One region of the Streptomyces sp. NPDC014894 genome, then DNA from elsewhere that is predicted to be linked to it. Evidence: predicted binding sites of a transcription regulator. Region 1 holds the regulator's gene; the other holds the start of a gene.

The links. Region 1 encodes HspR, which represses chaperone genes until heat shock. Its sites were predicted from a motif close to TTGAGNNNNNNNNNCTCAA; they were not measured.
Region 2: the regulator HspR is predicted to act here: its motif matches at 1,483-1,501, upstream of lon (endopeptidase La).

The regions. Positions count from the first base shown of each region.
Region 1 covers NZ_JBIBWD010000007.1:434,890-438,300, reverse strand. The annotation lists gene ACF089_RS19645 (helix-turn-helix transcriptional regulator) at 152-1,144, shown strand; gene ACF089_RS19640 (heat shock protein transcriptional repressor HspR) at 1,388-1,831, opposite strand; gene dnaJ (molecular chaperone DnaJ) at 1,833-3,035, opposite strand; gene grpE (nucleotide exchange factor GrpE) at 3,147-3,411, opposite strand, start outside.
Region 2 covers NZ_JBIBWD010000001.1:47,275-50,685, forward strand. The annotation lists gene ACF089_RS00205 (spermidine synthase) at 1-314, opposite strand, end outside; gene lon (endopeptidase La) at 1,524-3,411, shown strand, end outside.

The DNA.
Region 1 (3,411 bases):
AAAGAGCACGTAGCGTCCTAGACATGGGTGATCTCCACCTCTTTTGATCATTCCTCCTCCCCCGCGCATAAGACGATGTCTCACTCCGAACGCTTGCACCAGCGACGGCAGGCATCATGTTCCTGTAATGCAGGAGCCTGAGGGGGTGCATATGACGTCTAACGAGGGCGAATTCGGACACCCTCATGCAGACGGCGAGCTGTGCGAGGCTGGGAAAAGTCTGTACATCACCGCTCTTCGCACCGGACGAATCGCCCGGTCGGAGGCGGAACCCATGCCTTGCCTCTTCGATCTCGCCCTGCTGCACCCGGATCCCGACGACGCGCAGTGGCTCCGTCCGGTGCCTCCGACCACCGCGCTGACACAGCTGATACACCCCATTGAGCGGGAGATCCAAGAGAGGAGACGACGAACTGTCGCTCTGACCGATGCTCTTGAGCCATTCATGGCCTTCACCGCTCAGAATTCCACCGCCCCCCAGGGCGTAACCGTCCTGGAGGGTCTCAACCGCATCAACTCGACCCTCGACCAGGTCACCGCGGACTGCACGGAGGAGCTGCTCACCGTCCAGCCCGGCAGCGGGCGGCAGCCCCACATCCTGGAGAAGGCGCTGCGCAGGGTGGAACCGCTGATCGAGCGGGGTGTACGGATGCGCACGCTCTACCAGCACACCGCCAGGCACCACCCGGCGACGCTCGCCTACATGGAGCAGGTGGGGCCCTCGGGCGTGGAGGTGCGGACGCTGGAGGAGATAATCGACCGGCTGATCATCGTGGACCGCAGAGTCGCCTTCATCCCGGCGAGCAGCGACCGGCTCTCGGCGCTGGAGCTGCGGCACAAGGGGATCGTGGAGTATCTCGTCGGGGTCTTCGAGCAGTTCTGGCTGCACGGACTGCCCTGGGAGGAGCCGGTGTCGTACGGGCCGGACCTCAACGGCATCACGGGAGTGCAGCGTTCCATCGCGAAACTGCTGGTGGAAGGGCATGTGGATGAGGCGATCGCCCGCCGGCTGGGGATGAACGTCCGTACCTGCCGGGCCCATATCGCCAAGCTGGGATCGTCATTGGGCAGCGGCAGCCGGACCCAGCTGGGGTATCTGATCGCCCAGTCGAGGATCCTGGAGCACGACTCCTGCCGATCGTAGGAGCGCTCCACGGCACTCCTGGCGGAAGAACGGCCGGGAACGACCGGAAACCATCGCCCCCGGCGCGAACCGCGCCGGGGGCGATGTGTGTGGCTCCGGCCGTGACAGCCCCTTACGGGGCGTCTGACGGCCTGTCGGACCGGGAAGGGCGTCCAGGCCCCGTAGGCGGGCGAGTGGGCCGCACAGCGGCTCACCGGCCCATCTGCGGTCCCTGCGGCGGCGGCCCGGTCCGGAGGAAGGGCCCTACTCGCCGCGCTTGGGCCGCCAGACCACCAGCGCGCTGGTCTGCTGCACGTCCTGGTACGGCACGAGATCGCGCCGGTAGGAGGCGTGCACCTGGGCCTCGCGCTGCTGGATGGCCACGGCCGCGTTCTCGACGGCGGCCGACAGCTCGGCCACCCGGGACTGAAGGGCCGCGACCTGGTGCTCCAGCTCGATGATCCGCTTGATCCCGGCGAGATTGATGCCTTCGTCCTGCGACAGCTGCTGCACGGTGCGCAGCAGCTGGATGTCACGGGCGGAATAGCGCCGCCCCCGCCCGGCGGTACGGCCGGGCGAGACCAGACCCAACCGGTCGTACTGCCGCAACGTTTGCGGATGCAGACCGGAGAGCTGAGCCGCCACCGAGATCACATACACCGGCGACTCATCGGTCAGCTCATAGGGATTGCGACGCCTTCCGTCCATGTCATGCTCCCTTCGCGGCCTGGAACAGCTCGGCCCGCGGATCCTCCTCCGCGGTGGCTTCGCGGTAGGCCTCCAGCGCGTCCTTCGCCTTGTCGCTCAGCTCCTCGGGGACCGCGACCTCGACGGTGACCAGCAGATCGCCGCGGGTGCCGTCCTTGCGGACCGCTCCCTTGCCGCGGGCGCGCATCGTCCGCCCGTTGGGGGTGCCCGCGGGCAGCTTCAGGGTGACCGGGGGCCCGCCCAGGGTGGGCACCTTCACCTCGCCGCCGAGCACCGCCTCCGGATAGCTCACCGGCACGGTGACGGTCAGATTGTCGCCCTTGCGGCCGAAGACGGGGTGGTCCCCGACGTGGACGACGACATAGAGATCGCCGGCGGGTCCGCCGCGCTCGCCGGGCGCGCCCTTGCCGCGCAGCCGGATCCGCTGGCCGTCGGAGACGCCCGCCGGAATCCTGACCTGCATGGTGCGCGAGGAACGGGCCCGTCCGCTGCCCTTGCAGACCTCGCACGGGTCCTGCGCGATCAGTCCGCGCCCCTTGCACTCGACGCACGGGTCGGTCAGCGAGAAGGAGCCGCTGCCGCCGCGCGAGACCTGGCCGGTGCCGACGCAGGTCGGGCAGACGCGGGGCGTGCCGTTCTTGTCGCCGGTGCCCGAACATGCCTTGCACGCGGCCGAGCTGGACATCCGGAGCGGGACCGTGGCCCCGTCGACCGCCTCGGTGAAGCTGAGCGTCACCTCGGACTCGACGTCCTGGCCGCGCCGGGGCTGGGTACGGGGACCGGCCGGGCCGGCGCCCCGGTTGAACAGGCCGCCGAACACATCGCCGAGACCGCCGCCGAAGCCGCCGGCCCCGGGAGCGCCCTGCCCGCCGCCGCCCTGGGGGCCGCCGCCGAAGAGGTCGCCCAGGTCGAAGTTGAACGAACCGCCGCCGCCCGCCGCGCCGGGTCCGGCCCGGAAGCCGCCGTTGCCGAAGAGGGCGCGGGCCTCGTCGTACTCCTTGCGCCGCTTGGGGTCGCCGAGGATGTCATTGGCCTCGGAGATCGACTTGAAGCGCTCCTCCGCCTTGGCGTCGCCCTTGTTGGCGTCCGGGTGGAACTCGCGGGCGAGCTTCCGGTACGCCTTCTTGATCTCGGCCTCGGTGGCGTCCTTGGGGACGCCGAGGACCTTGTAGTAGTCCTTCTCGACGAAGTCCTTCGTGCTCATCGACATCCCTCCTTCCGGACGGTCTGCGGGAAGCGCCCCCGAAGGGCTTCCGGGGAGATCCCCCGGAAGCCCTCCGGGAGATGCTCCCGGCCGTTCTCCGCCTGTCTGGCGTCAGCCCTCGTCCGGGCCACCGCTCTCCTCGTCGTCCGCCGCCTCGTCCTTGCCGGACGCGGGCGTCGCACCGGGCTGGGGCTCGGCCACCGCGACCCGGGCGGGCCTGATGGTCCGCTCGCCGATGCGATACCCCGGCTGAAGCACCGCGACGCATGTGGTCTCGGTGACATCAGGCGCGTAGCTGTGCATCAGCGCCTCGTGGATCGTCGGGTCGAAGGGCTCGCCCTCCTTGCCGAACTGCTGGAGGCCCATCTTGGCGGCC
Region 2 (3,411 bases), on a different contig from region 1:
GAGAGATGCCAGTCGATGATGGCCTGTTCTCGCTCCACCACGGCGATATGTCGCCAATGCGGATTGGCGGCGGCGTGCGCCAGCGAGAAGCCGACGCCGAGCCCTCCGACGAGCAGGGAGGACTCCCGCCGGCCGGCCGCCCGCAGCTCCTCGTACGCCATGTCGACGAGCAGCCGCTCCGAGCGCCCGTCGGAGGTGTCCATCAGGAAGCACCCGTTGGCGATGATCTCGTGGTGCTCGCCCCGGCGGCGCAGGACGACCTCGCCGTACGGTCCGTGGCGGCGGTCCAGGGTGACGGGAGCGCTGAGGGACATGTGACCTCCGGGGTCGGCGGGGCGGTGGTCGTCATGCTGGGGTCCGAAGCCGGGTGGAGCAAGCGGTTTTGGCCGACCTTCGCCCGGTACGCGTCCTCCCGGCCTGGCCCGGTCCCGCCCGCGCCGGGCCCGCGCCGGAGCGGGCGGGGCGGTCGGGCGCGGTCAGAGCGCGGGGACCTTCGCCGTGTCGCGGGACGCCGTGGTGGCGAAGTACTCGGAGAGCCGGCGCACGCGCTCCTCCCGGTCCATGCTCCGGAGGCGGTCCAGGGCCGCGGCGAACGCCGCGTCCTCCGCCGGACCGGCGGCGACGGAGGGCGCCGACGAGGTCCCGGACCGGGCCCGGGAGCCCTGCCCGGCCGGACGCGGCGATCTCGCGCATCGGGTCGGCGTGCCGGCCGTACGAGAGCGCCGCCCCCGTCGGCGGCAGCGCGGGGGAGAGCGCGAGCGGCAGCGGCCCGGCGGCCTCGTGGCCGATGCCGTACGCCAGGAACGGCGCGCCCCCGACGGCCCGGACCGGCGCGCTCAGCCAGGATCCGCGGAGCGCGGGGCCGGCCGCCCGCAGGAGGCGGACCAGCGGGCCGGGGACCGGCGACGGACGGGCCGGGGCCCGGGCCGGGACCCGCCCCGCGGATTCGGCGAGGGCGGCCTCGGCCGGCGCCGCCGCGCGGACGTCGGCGAGCACGGGGCCCGCCGCGCACCCCCGTGCCCCGGCGGACACCCGGGCGGCGCAGCCGCCGCAGCCCTCGACGTGCTTCTCCACCGACCGGGCCTCGGCGGCCGAACCCTCCGCGTACCGCTCGGCGAGCCGTTCGGCCACATGCCAGCCGGTCATGCCGTGCCTCCCGGCGGGTGCGTGTCCGGGGCGAGCCGGGCCGGCGCGGCGCGGCTCACGGCGGGCCCGCGTGCCGGTCGTACAGCGCGGCGAGCGCGTCGGCGTCCCGCCGGGCCGCCACGGCGCGCGGCGGCGACGCGTCGTCGTGCTCCGGACCGTCCCGTCCTGGGTCTGCCCCGCTGGGGCCCGCTCCATCTCACACCGGCTCTGTCGCCGGCCCCCGCTCCTCCGGTTCCCGTGCGCGGGACGCCCCTGTACGGGAGGGGAGGGCCGGGCGCCGAAGGGTGATCGCTGTGGGCGAACAGAGGGGCGGGAACATCTCGGCGGCCCCGTGCATTGAGTCCACATAGCTCAACTTCACTGCCTAAGGGGAGATCATGGCTGCTGAGTCCCAGACCTTCACACCGCTCACCCTGCCGGTGCTGCCTCTCGACGACGAGGTCGTGCTGCCCGGAATGGTGGTGCCGCTCGACCTGACGGACGCCGAGGTGCGGGCCGCGGTCGAGGCCGCGCAGGCCGTGCAGCTCACCGAGGGCAGCAAGCCCGAGTTGCTGCTTGTTCCGCGGGTCGACGGGAACTACGCCGCGATCGGTGTGCTCGGGACCGTCGAGCAGGTCGGCCGGCTCTCCGACGGCGACCCCGGGGCGCTCATCAAGGGGCGCGGCCGGGTGCGCATCGGCGCGGGCACCACAGGACCCGGGGCGGCGCTCTGGGTCGAGGGCGCCCGGGTGGACGAGGCGGCCCCCGAGCCGCTCCCCGGGCAGGTCGCCGAGCTGGTGACGGAGTACAAGGCGCTGGCCACCGACTGGCTGAAGCGCCGCGGCGCCTGGCAGGTCGTGGACCGCGTCCAGCAGATCGACGACGTCTCCCAGCTCGCCGACAACTCCGGCTACTCGCCGTTCCTCACCACCGCCCAGCGGATCGAGCTGCTGGAGACCGCCGACCCGGTCGCCCGGCTGAAGCTCGCCACCGACCAGCTCCGCGAGCACCTCGCCGAGCAGGACGTGGCCGAGTCCATCGCCAAGGACGTCCAGGAGGGCGTCGACAAGCAGCAGCGCGAGTTCCTGCTCCGCCGCCAGCTCGACGCCGTCCGCAAGGAGCTGCGCGAGCTGAACGGCGAGAGCGAGGGCGAGGAGTCCGACGACTACCGGGCCCGGGTCGAGGCCGCCGAGCTGCCCGAGCACGTCCGCGAGGCCGCGCTCAAGGAGGTCGAGAAGCTGGAGCGGGCCAGCGACCAGAGCCCCGAGGGCTCCTGGATCCGCACCTGGCTCGACACCGTCCTCGAACTGCCGTGGAACAAGCGCACCGAGGACGCGTACGACATCCGGGGCGCCCAGACCGTCCTCGACGCCGAGCACGCGGGCCTCCAGGACGTGAAGGAGCGGATCACCGAGTACCTGGCGGTGCGCAAGCGGCGCTCCGAGCGCGGACTCGGCGTGGTCGGCGGACGGCGCGGCGGCGCGGTGCTGGCGCTCGTCGGCCCGCCCGGCGTGGGCAAGACCTCGCTCGGCGAGTCCGTCGCGCACGCGATGGGCCGTGAGTTCGTCCGGGTCGCCCTCGGCGGCGTCCGGGACGAGGCGGAGATCCGCGGCCACCGGCGTACCTACGTCGGAGCCCTTCCCGGCCGTATCGTCCGGGCGATCAAGGAGGCCGGGTCGATGAACCCGGTGGTCCTGCTCGACGAGATCGACAAGGTCGGCTCGGACTTCCGGGGCGACCCGGCGGCCGCCCTCCTCGAAGTCCTGGACCCGGCGCAGAACCACACCTTCCGCGACCACTACCTGGAGGTCGAACTCGATCTGAGCGATGTCGTCTTCCTGGCCACCGCCAATGTGCTGGAGGCCGTCCCGGAGGCGCTGCTCGACCGGATGGAGGTCGTCCGGCTGGACGGCTACACCGAGGACGAAAAGGTCGTCATCGGCCGGGACCACCTGCTCCCGCGCCAGCTGGAGCGTGCGGGACTGGAGTCGGACGAGATCGTCCTGGAGGAGTCGGCGCTGCGCCGGCTCGCCGGGGAGTACACCCGGGAGGCCGGGGTGCGGAATCTGGAGCGCGCCATCGCCAGGCTGCTGCGCAAGGTGGCCGCCCAGCACGAGCTGGGCGACCGGGAGCTGCCGTTCACGATCGGCGCGGAGCAGCTGCGCGATCTGATCGGACGGCCGCACCATGTGCCCGAGTCCGCCCAGGACCCGGCCGAGCGCCGGACCGCCGTGCCCGGCGTCGCCACCGGACTCGCGGTCACCGGGGCGGGCGGTGACGTCCTCT